Regions from separate parts of the Rossellomorea sp. FS2 genome, predicted to be linked through region 1. Evidence: riboswitches for the same ligand, from Rfam matches in the RefSeq annotation. Region 1 holds a riboswitch; the other holds the start of a gene.
The links. A riboswitch is a leader RNA that binds a small molecule or an ion and turns the genes downstream of it on or off. The one in region 1 is predicted to bind FMN.

Region 1 (7,874 bases):
CATAAGTCAAAGTCCCCAAAAAAGGTACAGAACGCCTTTCCGGTGCCTTTGCCTTATGCTTGTCACCTCAGAACGACCCGCCTGCGCTTTTCTATATGTCCAGCTCCGGCGGGTTGAGGCTCGAGGTCATAAGTCAAAGTCCCCCAAAAAGGTACAGAACGCCTTTCCGGTGCCTTTGCCTTATGCTTGTCGCCTCAGGACGACCCGCCTGCGCTTTTCTACTTGTCTAGCTCCGGTGGGTAGAGGCTCGAGGTCATAAGCCGAAGAATCCAAAAAGGCCAAGAACGCCTTTCCGGCTTCTTCGTCTTATGCTTGTCGCCTCAAAGCGACCCGCCTGCGCTTTTCTTGGTATATTTCTCTTGTTTAATGGCAGACTGATGGGTAGGGTTTTTTTGGAATAGTGGAGCTTTTAGGGGCATATAGTGAGAGGTATTGTTTTGTTTTGGGTGAGCATTTATTAGGAGGAACGGTATGATTGCTGATTATGGTCGGAGACTGTTGATTGTGATTGTGTTGGCGCTGTGTGTAGGCATGATTTTCATGACGGGGAGAGTCGCGAAGGCCGAAAGTGATTCCACTGCCGAATGGAGATTTCCGGTTGATGGAACCATTACGGATGTGTTCGGTTCGAGATCCGGGACCCATAAAGGGATGGACATCGGGGGCGAGGAAGGCAGCCCCGTTCATTCGGTGGCAGATGGGGTCGTGACAAGATCGTACTTATCTGATAGCTATGGTCATGTGGTATTCGTTCGTCATGAAAATGGATATGAGACGGTCTATGCTCATCTCATTTCAAGAGGGGTGAAAGAAGGGCAGGAAGTACATAGGGGTGAGCCGGTCGGGAAGCTTGGGAATACCGGGATATCCACCGGCCCCCATCTTCATTTTGAGATTCATGCAGGGGAATGGACGTTTGAAAAGGAAAATGCCATCGATCCTTTTGTCGTCTTCGGACAAGGCGGGGTCGGACAAGTGGTATTTGCTGATAAGAAAGATCCTTATCAGACCGTTGCGGCTTCACAGGCTGGAGGTGATCAGTATCGGGTGAAGAAAGGCGATACGTTATGGTCCATTTCCAATCAGCACGGCCTGAGTGTGGATGACCTCATGAAATGGAACGGTCTGAAGGATGCCACGATCGCGGTCGGTCAGGAGCTGAGTTTGAGGGAGGCTTCCTATCAGGTTGAACAGGGAGACACACTTTATTCTATTGCCGTTGCCCATGGAATAGAACTGGACAAGCTTTTGGCGGCCAATGATTTACGCAGGGATGCGCCGATCTATCCATCGCAAACGTTAAGGATCCACTGATTGTTTCGAATTCAAAGCATTACTCTTCACATAATGGCACTTCTTATGTATAATGAGTAAGAATAAAATAATATGATTCATCTTCGGGGCAGGGTGCAATTCCCTACCGGCGGTGATGAAGCACTGTTGCTTCTAAGCCCGCGAGCCTTTTTGAGGCAGGATTTGGTGAGACTCCAAAGCCGACAGTATAGTCTGGATGGGAGAAGATGAAGGTTACTGCCAATGCGTTCAGAAAAGGGAAGTCTGAATGTCTATTCGAGCATGCCTTTAACTCTCCTGGATAACATTTATCTGGGAGTTTTTTATTGGGGCTCGGGCATGACCATCTTCGATTGAGATGAATCTCCAAAAGGAGAGAGTGCTATGAAGAAAATGACGACACGCACATTCGTCACCGTTGGTATGTTGAGTGCCATTTCGTATGTATTGATGCTTTTAAACTTCCCTATCCCGCCTTTTCCGGCGTTTCTGCAGATCGACTTCAGTGATGTTCCGGCCTTGATGGCAACGGTAGCGCTGGGACCAGTTGCAGGGATCCTGGTGGAGCTATTCAAGAATGTGATTGATTATGTATTGACCGGTTCTGAAACAGGTGTACCGGTAGGACATGTGGCAAACTTTGCTGCTGGGATCCTCCTGATTTTACCTGTTCACCTTATCTACTCACGTTTCCAAACGAAAAAAGGCCTTCTTACCGGGCTAGTAACCGGTACGCTGGTCATGAGCATCGGCATGGGGATCATGAATTATTTCATCTTCCTTCCAGCCTATAAATATTTCATGAATTTCGAACTGCCGGCAGAAGTCATCGTGACCGGTATCGTTCCATTCAATATTCTTAAGGGGATCCTGGTGGCAGTCGTCTTTACCCTGCTGTTCATCAGAATCCAGAAATGGCTGTCGAAGCAATTCGGAAATCGACGCATGGCCTAATAAGAAATGAGCCTCCCCGGAGGCTCATTTCTTTTCGCACAACATAAAAAAGACGGCGAACCAATCGCCGTCTTTTTTACATCCTATTCGAATTTCAACGCATCGCCGTCGAATGGTTCGTCAGCCACCTTGATGGAATCAGTAGGGCAACCTTCGAATGCATCTACCATGTCATCTTCGAGGACATCCGGAACTTCAACAGTCCCTTGGTTATCGTCCAGCGTGACAAATGCAATGCCTTCATCATCATAATCATAAATATCTGGTGCTGCTGCACCGCAAGCTCCACAAGCGATACATGTATCTTTGTCCACGATCGTATACTTTGGCAAAGAAAAAACCTCCCGAAGATAATTCTATATAATTCATCATTATACACGTTGTTTAATGGTGAAAATCAATTACTATTCATCATTTTATAGAGGAATGGGTAACTTTTCAATAGTTAGGTACTCTTTTTCATATTTTTATCCGTTTCCGTCAAAACAAAACCTCGTTTAAGGGTGTTTTCGTGGTACAATATTTGACAATAACCTACACGTTAAGGAGTCATTGCATTGACATATCTTCACTATTTGATTTTGGATTCCCTGGAAAGGCTGGGGGAGGAACGGTCTGTGTATTCCGTTTACCATATCATCAAAGGGAAAAAATCTTCTCAGTCCATACAGGATGCACATCTCTTTGGGTTGCAGGCTCTCTTCCTGTCACTTCCAAAACTGAAAAGGGACTACTTTGACCGGTGCATTGCTGAGCTACAGGAAGAAGGCTCCATCACCCTGAGCGATGATAACCGCGCCCGGCTGACCCGTTCGGGAGAAGAGGGAGTGGCGTCCTACTTTCAGGAAAAACCGTATCCTGCCCATATGGATGGATTAAAGCATGGTGATCAGGCCATCCTCCTGTGGAAGAGGCTCAGCCTACTGGTACAGGTGTTATCCAATGCTCGAATGAACGAAACGTCGTATTTCCCCGTGCAAAGGGACCGGAAAGTTCAAGATTGGTTAAAAGGGTTCATCCGGAAGCAGGGGAAGACCGAAGTTTTGTCAGCGAAGCTGTTTGAAGAGCTGTACACATTGCTATCCCAAACAACATCTGGTGAAGATCCAGGGATCCTTGTGCAGCGGCTTACGGGATACAGGGACTACGGAACCACGGAAGGGCAATCAGCCGACAGATTCGGTGTGGACCGTGAGGAGTACCGGTTCAGATTCCTGAACCTTCTCCACTTTATCATCGCACGTGCCAAACACGATGCAGGTGCCTACCCGATAGTCTATTCGATCATAGAGGAAAATGAGCATATCCAACCCCTCACCGCTTCGACGAAAAAAACCCTTGAGCTTTTCCAAAAAGGGATGCCGGTTGAGGAGATCGCCAGGATCAGAGAGCTGAAGGTGAATACAATCGAAGACCATTTGATCGAGATTATCTTGACCCTCCATGACTTTCCTGTCACTTCCTTTATCGAAGAAGGGGTGTATGAAGAGGTGCTGGGTGTCTTGGCAGAGTTGAAGACGAAGCGGCTGAAACCGATCAAGGAGAGATTTCCGGAGCTGTCCTATTTTCAGATCCGTGCAGTCATTGCGAAGGCAGGTGAGACCCCGTGAACATACATGAAGAACTGAAGAAGCACTTTGGATACGAAACGTTCCGTGCAGGACAGGAAGAAACCATCACATCCATTCTTGACGGCCGTGATACGTTGTCCATGCTTCCTACAGGAACCGGTAAATCCCTCTGCTATCAGCTCCCTGGTAAGCTAATAGAAGGTCAGGTGCTTATTGTATCCCCCTTGCTTTCCCTCATGCAGGATCAGGTCGAACAGATGAAGGTGAACGGGGAAAAAAGTGTGATTGCCCTCAATTCCTTTCTCACTTATCAGGAGAAAGTATGGGCGTTGGATCACATCCAACGATTCAAGTTCATATTCGTTTCTCCAGAGATGTTGAAAAGTGAGGCATTCCGAACCGCCGCTTCCAGGATCAGAGTAGCGTTGTTCGTGGTCGATGAAGCACACTGCATTTCCCAGTGGGGACCCGATTTCCGGCCGGACTACTTGGACCTGGGCGAGGCGAGGGAGCGACTGGGGATGCCGGTCACCCTTGCCCTCACTGCCACTGCTACAAGGACTGTACGGGATGACATCCGCGAGGTGCTCCGTATGGAGGGGGCAGCCGAGCTTGTCCATTCTGTCGATCGGAAGAACATCGGATTATTTGTAAGAAATGTGGAAGATGACCGTCATAAACGGGATGAAGTGCTTTCGTTCGTAGAGCGTCTCAAGGGACCTGGAATCATTTATTTCACCAGTAAACGAAAAGCGGAAGATGTCGCCCATTGGCTTCGCGATCAGGGAGTGAAGGGGGTCGCACACTATCATGGGGGAATGGACCATGAAGAGCGGATCCTGATCCAACAGCAATTCCTATCGGATAAACTACAAATCATCTGTGCTACGTCGGCCTTCGGTATGGGCGTGAACAAGGAAAATGTACGCTTTGTCCTCCATTATCATCTGCCGGCAAGCATTGAATCCTACCTTCAGGAGATCGGCCGTGCTGGAAGGGATGGAAGGGAAAGCGTCTCTCTTGTCCTGTATGCAGAACAGGATGCGTCCATCCCCCTTCAATTCATGCATAGCGAGCTGCCGGATGACGCACAAATCGAAGGTGCGATCAGGGCAGTGCCCGCGATGGAATGGTCTGAAATCATCGCGGCCCTGCAGCTGTCTGATGTGCAGTACAGGTTCCTTGAATACTATATCCAGTCGTATGCCCGCTATCGTTCTGATAGAATGATAGAAGAAATCAAACGGATCAGGGATGCCCGACTTGCATATAAACGCAGGAATCTGGATTCAATCATGGGATGGCTCCACACGATGGCATGCAGGCGTCAAGTGCTACTCGAGCACTTCGGTGAGGAACTTCAGGATCGGCCGGAACGATGCTGTGACCGATGCGGATCAGATCTTGCTGAGTTTCATGGCGAGGAAGCCCATTCTTCCCCGTCCAATGACCATTGGGCGGACCAGCTCAAAAAAATACTGTTAGGATCAGTGGTATAATGCAAAAGCAAGGAGATATCCTCAAAGGCTTATCCAAAAAACAGGTGACATTCCATCTGATGTTCACCCAATGCCTCCTCATAGCCGTTTCCGTAGGTCTCGGGTATGTGTTGATCGGCGATATCGATCAATGGTCGAAACAGTTTGATTTTCAAATGGATGTCCTCTGGATCGGCGGAGCCTTCGGTATCCTGGTTGTGATGGTGGATGTGATCATGATGAAGCTGCTTCCGTCACGCTATTATGATGATGGAGGAGTAAATGAGCGGATATTCGCCGATCGCGGTTTCGTTGAAATCATGGTGTTAGCATTCATTATTGCGGTGAGCGAAGAGCTGCTGTTCAGGGGGATCCTTCAGTTCCATTTCGGACTGGTGGTGGCAAGCATAGTGTTTGCCGTGATCCATATCAGGTATTGGGCCCATTGGTTCCTTATCGTCAATGTGTTGACATTGAGTTTTGTCATGGGGATCATCTATGACCAAACAGGAAATCTCCTGATCACCATCGTCATGCATTTTGTCATTGATTTTCTCTTAGGTTTATATATGCGCCATCAGGCGAGACTCGGAGAGTAAAGAAGGGATAGCTATGAGTAAAGATCCATATCGTGAACAAGCTGCCAAATCAAAAAAGAAGATCGACAGGGTACCGGAAGAGGAACCTCTACATGAATCGGATGGACTCCCGAGCCGCAGTGAAATACAGCGGCAGAAAAGGGAATCGAAAAAGAAAAAACGGGCGATTCAGCATCCCCTCATCAAGCTCTTGCTCGTATTTTTCTTCCTGATGCCCATCATTTTCCTTTGTTTGTATTCTTATTTTGTCAATAAATCCGGACCGCTCGTGGTCTTCTCAAGTAAAAATGGAGTCGAAGAGGTTCAGTATGATCAAGGAGAACCGAATGAACCGGCTCCTGCTGATGATGATGACAAGGAGCAAGAAAGGAAGAAGGAAGAAGCTGAAAAGGCGAAAGCCAAGGAAGAGAAGGAAAAGGCAGAAGCGTTGAAAGCGAAAGAAAAAGCTGAAGCTAAAAAAGCGAAAGAGCGGGAAGAAGCCAAAAAGGCAAAAGAAAAAGAGGCAGCGATAAAAGCAGAAGAAAAGAAAGAAAAGGAACAGGCTGCGATTGAACAAGAAAAGAGCGAAGAGACGGGACGAGTGGTTCAGCATACGGTGAAACCCCAGGAAACGCTCTATCGGATTGCGATGGATTATTTTCAATCTCCATCCGGCGTACAGATCATCAGTGAAGCCAATGGTATCCAAAATAATGAAATTTATACGGGACAAGTGTTGACGATTCCCTTGAATGAATAAGAACCCGCCTCCGTGGAAGGCGGGTTTTTACGTGCTTCTAAAAATGGGACGGGCTCATATAATGAATCGAGGGGGTGAGTGGATGAAGGAAATCAACGAAATCAACGAAATCACCGATCGTGCAACCGGGCAGATGCTGACGAACCTCATTGAAAAGAAGAAGAAATTCGATCAACTAAAAAAACAGCATCATTTTGCCCTTTGGGTGACCGCCGTGGGCTGTACCATATTCTTATACTATCTGACTCATACGGTGATCGGTCCTCATGCCTATTCAGCAGCCTCCATGATCACCGCCTTCGTATCGAAATCGCTGCACTTGTATGCTTTCCTTGCTGTAGCAGGCATGGCAGGAGCCACCAAAATCTTTTACCAGCGGAAGGAAAAAGCGGAAAAAGAGTTTCATGCCCTGCGATGCGAGATCATCGACCGCAGCAAGGATCTTTGGAAAGAAGAAGCCTGGATGAACCGGCATATCGTGTTTGAAACGATGAAAAAACAATATGACATCAATCTGTTTCATGAAGCGAAATAAGCTAAAAGAAAATTTTCCGGTCCCGTTCTTCTTTAAGGATTTCGACGGCTTCACGGAATCGCTGGGAGTGGATGATCTCCCTTTCCCTCAGGAATCGGAGGCCATCATTCAAATCGGGATCATCACTCATATTGATGATCCATTGATAGGTGGCACGTGCTTTTTCTTCCGCGGCAATGTCTTCGTACAAATCTGCAATCGGATCGCCTTTGGCGGCAATATAGGACGCCGTGAACGGAACTCCGGCAGCATTATGATAAAAGATTGCACCATCGTGATCGACATAGTGGGCATCGAGTCCCGCCGCTTTCATATCATCAGGGGTAGCGTCCTTGATAAGTTTATACACCATCGTTGCAATCATCTCCAGATGGGCGAACTCTTCGGTCCCGATATCGGTCAGGAGTCCGATCACCTTGTCGGGAATGGTGTACCGCTGATTCAGATACCTGAGTGCTGCGGCGAGTTCCCCGTCAGCTCCGCCGTATTGTTCGATCAACAACTTTGCAAGCTTCGGATTGCATGTGCTTACCCTGACAGGGTACTGCAGCTTCTTTTCATACACCCACATAATCGGATCGCCTCCTTGTATTCATTATACTTGCCAGGGCCACGGTGCCTCTTGCCATTTCCACGGATAATCCGAATAGCTGCTACCGAAACTTGTGAGAGGACCGAACTTCTTCTCAAAGGTTTTCTTGATGG
Region 2 (7,874 bases), 160 kb from region 1:
AGTAATGTGAGGAGGGTTGCAACAACCTTCCAATCACTGAAGTCCCCGATCGTGATGATCGAACTCTCCCCCCTCTGGATGATCCCGCCCTTTTCAAGGCCGATGAACATGAGGAACATTCCGAGGCCGACCGTGATGGCCTCTTTCAGCACCTGGGGTATGGCCCGCGATAGCACGCCTGAAAGTCGCGTAAACGCAATGACCATGAAAAGGATCCCTGATATCAAGACCACTCCGAGCGCTTCCTGCCAGCTGAGGCCGGACGATTTCACAAGCGTGAACGTAAACATCGCATTGATTCCCATGCCTGGTACTAGAAGGATGGGGGCGTTCGCCCAGAACGCCATGACGAGACATCCGACGAATGACGCCAGGATCGTCGCCAATACGGCTCCTTCAAACGGTATACCAGCTTCAGAAAGAATCAGGGCGTTAACGGCGATGATATACACGATGGTGAAATAGCCAACCGACCCTGCAAGCATTTCCTGTTTCAGTGAAGTGCCATGCGCTTTAAACTTAAACACATGTTCAAATGCTTTCATACAATCTTCCTATAAAACTGCCCTCTCCCTACCCGCGTCACCCGGATTACTCCGGGGAGCCACAAGACTTTATTTTAGCAGATAAAGAGTGCGTTGCCAATAGTCATCCTTGTTCGATGGAACGGATCAGGTTCGCCATTTCGATTGCTGAAACAGCCGCTTCCCAGCCTTTATTCCCTGCTTTAGTCCCAGCACGCTCGATGGCCTGCTCGATCGTATCGGTTGTCAACACTCCGAAGATGACAGGTATTTCTTCCTGCATTCCCAGGTTTGCAACTCCTTTTGCCACCTCTCCGCTCACATATTCAAAGTGCGGTGTCGCACCGCGGATGACCGTTCCGAGCGTGATGACGGCATCATAGTTCCCTGTACGGGCAAGCTTCTTGGCGATCATCGGGATTTCAAATGCTCCCGGCACCCATGTGACTGAGACGTCCGCTTCCTCGACACCATGGCGCTTAAGCGCATCCTCTGCACCACCCAGAAGTTTGGACGTGATGAATTCGTTGAAACGTGATACGACGATGGCTACTTTCAGGCCAGTACCTACAAGATTTCCTTCAAATGTTTTTGTCATGTTGTTTCCCTCCATTGGTATGTTTAGAATTTTAATAAGTGCCCAAGCTTAGCTTGTTTGGTTTTTAAATATTTTTCATTTGCTTCCTTGAAAGGGAGCTGGATCGGCACCCGCTCGGAAATGGTGAGACCATAGCCTTTGATCCCCGCAATCTTCCTGGGGTTATTGGTCAGTAGCCTCATTTTCTTCACCCCGAGATCTCTCAGGATCTGGGCACCGATTCCATATTCCCTCAGATCGGCATCAAAGCCGAGCTTATGATTCGCTTCCACGGTGTCATAGCCTTCTTCCTGAAGCTTATACGCTTTCAGCTTGTTGATCAGTCCGATTCCTCGTCCTTCCTGCCTCATGTACAACAGGAGCCCTTTCCCTTCATGTTCGATCTGGGTCAGTGCCGTTGCAAGCTGGGGACCGCAGTCACAGCGGTTGGACCCGAATACATCACCTGTGAGGCATTCCGAGTGGACCCTGACAAGGACCTCCTCTTCTTCGGTCCATTCCCCTTTCATAAGGGCAACGTGCTCTTTGCCTGTGAGGACCTCTGTATAACCGATCGCCTTGAAATCACCGAAATCTGTCGGCAGACTGATCTCCACCTCGCGATTGATCAGCTTGTCCTCCTTCCTCCGGAATCGGATGAGCTCTTCGATCGTGATGAAGGAAAGGTCCCACTTCTCAGCAAGGACCTTGAGGTCGGGGACCCTCGCCATACTGCCATCCTCATTCATGATTTCACAGATCACCCCTGCGGGTGTCGAACCTGCAAGGCGGGCGAGATCGACGGCTGCTTCCGTATGTCCCGCCCTTTTTAACACACCACCGGGTTTTGCCACAAGTGGGAACACATGCCCCGGGCGCTTAAAATCCTCTGGCTTCGAGTGCGGATTCACTAATTCTTTGATGGTATGGGCGCGTTCGAATGCGCTGATCCCCGTCTTTGCAGAAGCATGATCGACGCTTATCGTGAATGCTGTCCCGTGATGATCCGTATTGGTCGAAGTCATCTGATTCAAATGGAGCCGGCCTGCAATCTCCTCATCTACGGGTGTGCAGATCAACCCCCGCCCTTCCCTGGCCATGAAATTGATGACCTCCGGCGTGACACCTTCAGCAAGGGCGACAAAATCCCCTTCATTTTCCCTGTTCTCATCATCGATGACGATGACGGGTTTACCTTCGCGGAGATCGCGGATGGCTTCTTCGATTGTGTTGAACATCCTATTCCCTCCCTGGTTAGTCAGCGAAGCCATGATCGGATAGGAAATCATAGCTCAAGCTTTTCTTTGCTGTTGTTTCAGTTTCCTTTGTAAAAAATCGGTGGATATACTTTGCCATCATGTCACACTCGATGTTGACCTCATCACCGATCTTCTTGGATCCGAGGACCGTGTCTTCTTTCGTTTGTGGAATAAGAGAGACCGTGATGGAATCATCTGTGATGCCGAATACGGTCAGGGACGTACCGTCGATGGCGACGGATCCTTTCTGGACAAAGAACACAGAAAGGTCCGAAGGGATTTTGATGGTGACGTAAAGGGCATTTTCCAGTTCCTGCAGGCTTTTGATGGTGCCGACTGCATCCACGTGGCCGTTGACGAAGTGACCGCCGAACCTGCCTCCTGCCGCCATCGCACGCTCAAGGTTCACCCGGGTTCCCGTTTTAAGGTTCCTGAGGGACGTCCCTTTGAAGGTTTCTGGCATCACATCTGCTGTAAACTCATTTTTTGAAAATGTGGTGACCGTCAGGCATACTCCGTTCACCGATATACTGTCTCCGATTGCCACATCACCCAGGACCTTTCCTGCAGCAAGCTTCAGCTCCATGGAAGAGGCGGATGAACGTACGGCCTTCACACTGCCGATTTCTTCTATGATTCCTGTGAACATGCTCGACCTTCCTTTCTTTCCTGGGGTACCGCGGTAATCTTAATGTCTTTCCCGATTGTTTCGATACTTTGGATCTCCACGGGGAGCCCTTCGGCTATGGATGGGAAACCATCTCCGCCGAAGCTTGGGAACGAGTTCCGTCCTCCGAGCAGTTTCGGGGCCATATAAAGGATGAGCTCCTGGAAGGCCTCCTCCTGAAGGAAGCTGCCGTGAATGCTGCTTCCACCTTCTACATAAACCGAGGTAATCGATTTTTTTCCAAGCTCACCGACAAGCTCTTTCATGGTGATGGCCGGACTTGATAGGGAGAGTATTTCACATCCCTCCTGAATGTATGCCTGCTTACGAAACTCAGGCACCTCACATCCTGTGATGAGGATGGTCGGGCTTTGACGATCTTGAATGATATGGGAGTGAATCGGGGTACGCAGGTGCGTATCCACGATAAGTCGAATGGGGTTTTTTCCACCTTGGGGCAAACGGGTGGTCAGGTGCGGATTGTCTTGAATGATGGTGTTGACTCCAACTACTATCGCGTCATGCCGGTGACGATCATAGTGGACGTCCAGTCTTGATTGTTGCGATGTGATCCATTTACTTTCTCCGGACGAAGAGGCAGTCTTGCCGTCCAATGTCACGGCGGACTTCAGCGTCACAAAGGGTGTGCCTGTCCGGATGAAGTGGAAGAAATGCTTATTGAGCTCAAGGGCTTCTGACTCTCCCATGCCGAGGTGGACATCAATGCCTGCTTCCTTCAACCGCTCGATTCCCCTCCCTCCTACAAGAGGATTGGGATCCTTGCAAGCGATGAAAACGCGTTTGATCCCGCTCTCGATGATCAGGTTTGCACACGGAGGCGTACGCCCGTGATGGGAACAAGGCTCGAGGGTCACATATATATCTGCCCCTTCGGCTTTATCACCCGCTTCCCTGATTGCATGGACCTCTGCATGAGGGCCGCCTGCCTTGAGATGCGATCCGGTGCCCACAATGGAACCATCTTTAACCACCACTGCTCCCACGACCGGGTTTGGTGAGGTCTGTCCTTGAGTGGCCCTTGCCAGTTGAAGGGCAAGGTTCATGTATTCATTGAGTTCCAATTTCTTCATTCACCTCCTGATTCATTCATAAAAAAACCCCAAGAACGTAGTCTTGGGGGAAGTTTGGCATGACGAAATAAAGCATCTATCCTGATCGTTTAAAAAATCAGTGATACACACTTGCCGTTCCTTCTCCCATCCAGACTTTCACTGTCGGCTTTGGAGTTTCACCAAATCCACCGTCTAATAACCATTAGCCGGGTCACGGACTGAGAGCATACGCTCATCACCGCCGGTAGGGAATTCCACCCTGCCCCGAAGGAAACCTATTCGATTATGTACTGATTATCACCTCAACACAAATTGATTGTCAAGCATTGAGTTTTTTGCCTCAGCTGCGTGATATCACTCGATCTACCTGTTGCGGACGGGATCTCGGTGCCCTCATGCGCCGAATTTCCTATCCCTGATCATCCCCGCTGAAAGGATATTCTCACGCCGGAACATCCTGATCCCCCGCTTCGTATGACAGTAGGCACGAACATGGGTAGCGGTTATGGACACAACGTGTATGACCCTCTCACTCAGCCGGGATTGACGGTCGATATAGATGATTTTCAATAGTATATCTTCTTCGATCGCTTTTCTCATCAAGGGGTCCATAAGCCCACTCCATTCTGCCTGGTATGAGCTGATTATATACGAACGTACGTTCTTTTTCAAGTGGGCGGTTTTCTTATGGCGTGATATAGAACTCCTGATCAAGATGCCAAAGAAAGGCGAATAACCAGTCCAATTCATCCGAGTAGGATTCATACATCGTAATCAAGGTGTGGTGGGCATCAAAAATGGCATGGAGGTTCGTCGGCAGAATCCCGGTTTGGATGGCAAACATATTTACGCCATTAAAGTTCAGTATCCACTTTTCGGCCCCCTTATAAATCAGGATTTTATCATTCTCAAGGCTTCTCCACTCGAGAGCGGTCCGGCTGGCGTATTTTAAGATGAACCGTTTTCCCACGGAATGATCCATGTTCAGGACCCGCTTTCTCTTTAAAATCGGAAGGGGATCTTTATTTTCCCTGTAAAAGGCGTAATCTTTTCTGGGACTGAGGGGCTGCTGCCGATGGATGGCATACTTCACCCATCCATTGGTCTTCACAAAAAAATACCCTTCCTTCGTTGAGACCCCAATCAGTGTGCTGCTTGATACCGGCAATTCGCGGAACCAGATTCGGTACGCTTTCCTCAACTCCCTGTTCATACTGACTGAAAGATACAGATTGGAACAGGCAGGTATGAAAATCAACAGGGGAAAATAGAAAAGGTCATGCATGACGAGGAGCATGCCGACACCGACCAGGAAGTACATCGTTCCCCTGAAAAGGAGGGTATACTGCTCGTTCTTGTAGATTTGATAGAGATTCATTTAAGCCCGTCCTTTCAAGCAGGAATCACTACTATGCTATGAACCATCCATCACATGCAGAACAGAAAAGAAGTTGGGTCAACACGAAAAAGGTACCATGACATGACGAACCCGATCAATGCAGGTTCTTTATACCGCTCATGATTTCCGGGAAAGACTTCGGGGAGCCCGTGAGCCTCCTCGGCAAGCCTGCGGGATCTCACATCAGCTACTCTTCCAGCAGGAGTCTTCGTCTTGCACTCCAGCTGGAAACAATGATCTGAATGGTCACAGGAAACAAACTAAAAACCCGAATTCAAGTGCCTGACTGTAGGCAATTGAATTCGGGCTTTACTAAACACGTTTGTCCCAGCTCTTATGTCCACGATAAAATCCGGTTCAGCTGTGCTTCTGCGTCTCGATACCCCTGTTGGTAAAGAGCATCCAGTTTAGCAGGGTTTTTCTCGATCCTGCTTACTTGGAGTGGTTCCTGGGGCTGGATGATGATGACTTCCCCCCTCCGCTCTTTTTCCTCGAGTTCAGCAATCGTTTGGTTGTAATGAAGATACCGATTTTTCAGTGCATGGTACAAATGAGGATACTGGGGATATTTCCTCTTCACGAAATAAGAGAACCGGGACGGTTTTTTCATATACCCACGGTTCCGCGTCAAAATGACTACATTCTTCTTATATCCATCCCGTTCTGCCTGCTGGAAAGGCACTGGATCGCTGATGCCGCCATCGAGCAGTTCGTGGCCAGATAAGTTCACGATGGGCGCTACAAATGGAAGGGAACTGGACGCCCTGATCGCTGTGAGGAGCTCGTCCCCATAGTCACTCCTTCGGAAATACTGAGGTTTTCCTGTTGCACAGTTGGTCGTCCCGATCACGAATTCACTCTCATTTGATGCGAACGCATCGAAATCGAACGGCACGATTTTCCTCGGAATCTCTTCAAAAACATAGTCCATCCCGAAAAGTTCCCCGGTCTTCCAGTAATTCCTCCAGGACAGATAGCGGGGGTCATGGATGAAATCGACATTGACCTTGCGATTCCTCCCTTTTTGTCTCGATAGGTAGGATGCGGCGTTACACGCCCCGGCCGATACCCCGATCACATAAGGAAAGTCCACTCCCTGCTCAAGGAAGTATTCAAGGGCACCTGCCGTATAGATCCCACGCATGCCCCCGCCTTCCAATACAAGTCCTCCGTTGATCATCATGATGGTTCCTCCTTACCGATTCACTAGTAACGATTTCACTTGCTCGGGGTAAAGGGGAATAGACACCGCTTCGTCCAGCGGCATCCAGACGGGCTCATAGCTGCCGCTTGAATGCCCTGAGTACTCATACCCTTCCCCTGTTCCGAACGTCCCTTCATATTTTCCCACAAGAAAATAATGATGGATACCATTTTGCTTGAACATCATGCAGGGCTGTAGGGACGCAACCGTTATCCCAAGCTCCTCTTGTGCTTCCCTTCGTGCGGCTTCCAGCGGTGTCTCACCTGATTCGATCCCGCCTCCCGGAATCACGTAGTAGATGCTGCCGCCCTTCACGCGTTTGATCAAGGCGATGCAGCCGTCCTCGATTAGGAGTACCCCTGCCCGGTCCCTCGCATCACGATTCACGATCATATAACCGGTGGAGGTTTTCCACCTCTTCTTTCACGGTCTCCTGAAGGGTTTTCGGTGACAGGACCATCATCTTGGATGCAAATCCGAGGATCCAGTTCACCAGGCCGTCGCTTATCCGGGCTTTGGTTGTAAGGATGAAATGGTCTTCTCCGTCGCGGGTCGTCGAGATGTCCTTGCCGAACTTATCGATGATCACATTGATCAAGTTGTTGCGGCAGCGGATCTTGATCCATTCTTCATCCCCTGCAAACATATGGAATGTTGACTGTGTATAGCTTGAAACATCAAACGATTCATAGGCGAAGGTTTCATCCGATTCCATTACATTCTGAAGCCTGTCCACCCGGTAATGACGGATTTCTTCCGCCTCGAAATAATAAGCGATCAAGTAATAGAAATCATTCGCCCACGCGAGGGCATAGGGTTTCACACGGTAGACCCGTCCTTCATGGCTGAGCTGGAATTTCTTATCCACATCGTATCGCCCATACTGAAAGGTGATGACCCTCCTTTGTTCGATGGCTTCATGGATTTTATGTATCGCGAGGCGGATATAGGGGTTTTCGCTTTTGATCGACGAATCGATCTGAATTTCATTTTGGAGCTTCTTCCCCTGATGGGTACTTGTCAGCCGGCGGATCTTCCCTGTCAGCTGACGGGTTTCTTTCCTCGAGATGAATTTCGCCGATACGACTGCGTCGATGAGCATGCGAAGCTCGTACAGTTCGAAGAGGCGGTACTGATGGCTATAGTACTTCGGCATCCCTTCTTTTTCCTG

Region 2: another riboswitch for FMN. It lies ahead of ribD (bifunctional diaminohydroxyphosphoribosylaminopyrimidine deaminase/5-amino-6-(5-phosphoribosylamino)uracil reductase RibD); the one in region 1 lies ahead of ACNA6I_RS03560 (ECF transporter S component).

The regions. Positions count from the first base shown of each region.
Region 1 is NZ_JBLRVS010000001.1:671,779-679,652, forward strand. Features, by position in the region: gene ACNA6I_RS03555 (M23 family metallopeptidase) at 472-1,314, shown strand; FMN riboswitch at 1,390-1,526, shown strand; gene ACNA6I_RS03560 (ECF transporter S component) at 1,678-2,247, shown strand; gene ACNA6I_RS03565 (ferredoxin) at 2,331-2,579, opposite strand; gene ACNA6I_RS03570 (helix-turn-helix domain-containing protein) at 2,805-3,857, shown strand; gene ACNA6I_RS03575 (RecQ family ATP-dependent DNA helicase) at 3,854-5,317, shown strand; gene ACNA6I_RS03580 (CPBP family intramembrane glutamic endopeptidase) at 5,317-5,895, shown strand; gene ACNA6I_RS03585 (LysM peptidoglycan-binding domain-containing protein) at 5,909-6,634, shown strand; gene ACNA6I_RS03590 (DUF2663 family protein) at 6,717-7,169, shown strand; gene ACNA6I_RS03595 (manganese catalase family protein) at 7,171-7,740, opposite strand; gene ACNA6I_RS03600 (spore coat protein CotJB) at 7,765-7,874, opposite strand, start outside.
Region 2 is NZ_JBLRVS010000001.1:834,090-841,963, reverse strand. Features, by position in the region: gene ACNA6I_RS04530 (NCS2 family permease) at 1-545, opposite strand, end outside; gene ribE (6,7-dimethyl-8-ribityllumazine synthase) at 649-1,122, opposite strand; gene ACNA6I_RS04520 (bifunctional 3,4-dihydroxy-2-butanone-4-phosphate synthase/GTP cyclohydrolase II) at 1,146-2,339, opposite strand; gene ribE (riboflavin synthase) at 2,356-3,009, opposite strand; gene ribD (bifunctional diaminohydroxyphosphoribosylaminopyrimidine deaminase/5-amino-6-(5-phosphoribosylamino)uracil reductase RibD) at 2,991-4,118, opposite strand; FMN riboswitch at 4,233-4,376, opposite strand; gene ACNA6I_RS04505 (hypothetical protein) at 4,494-4,700, opposite strand; gene ACNA6I_RS04500 (hypothetical protein) at 4,786-5,478, opposite strand; gene ACNA6I_RS04495 (hypothetical protein) at 5,619-5,741, shown strand; gene ACNA6I_RS04490 (patatin-like phospholipase family protein) at 5,834-6,682, opposite strand; gene ACNA6I_RS04485 (NUDIX hydrolase) at 6,695-7,096, opposite strand; gene ACNA6I_RS04480 (helix-turn-helix transcriptional regulator) at 7,080-7,874, opposite strand, start outside.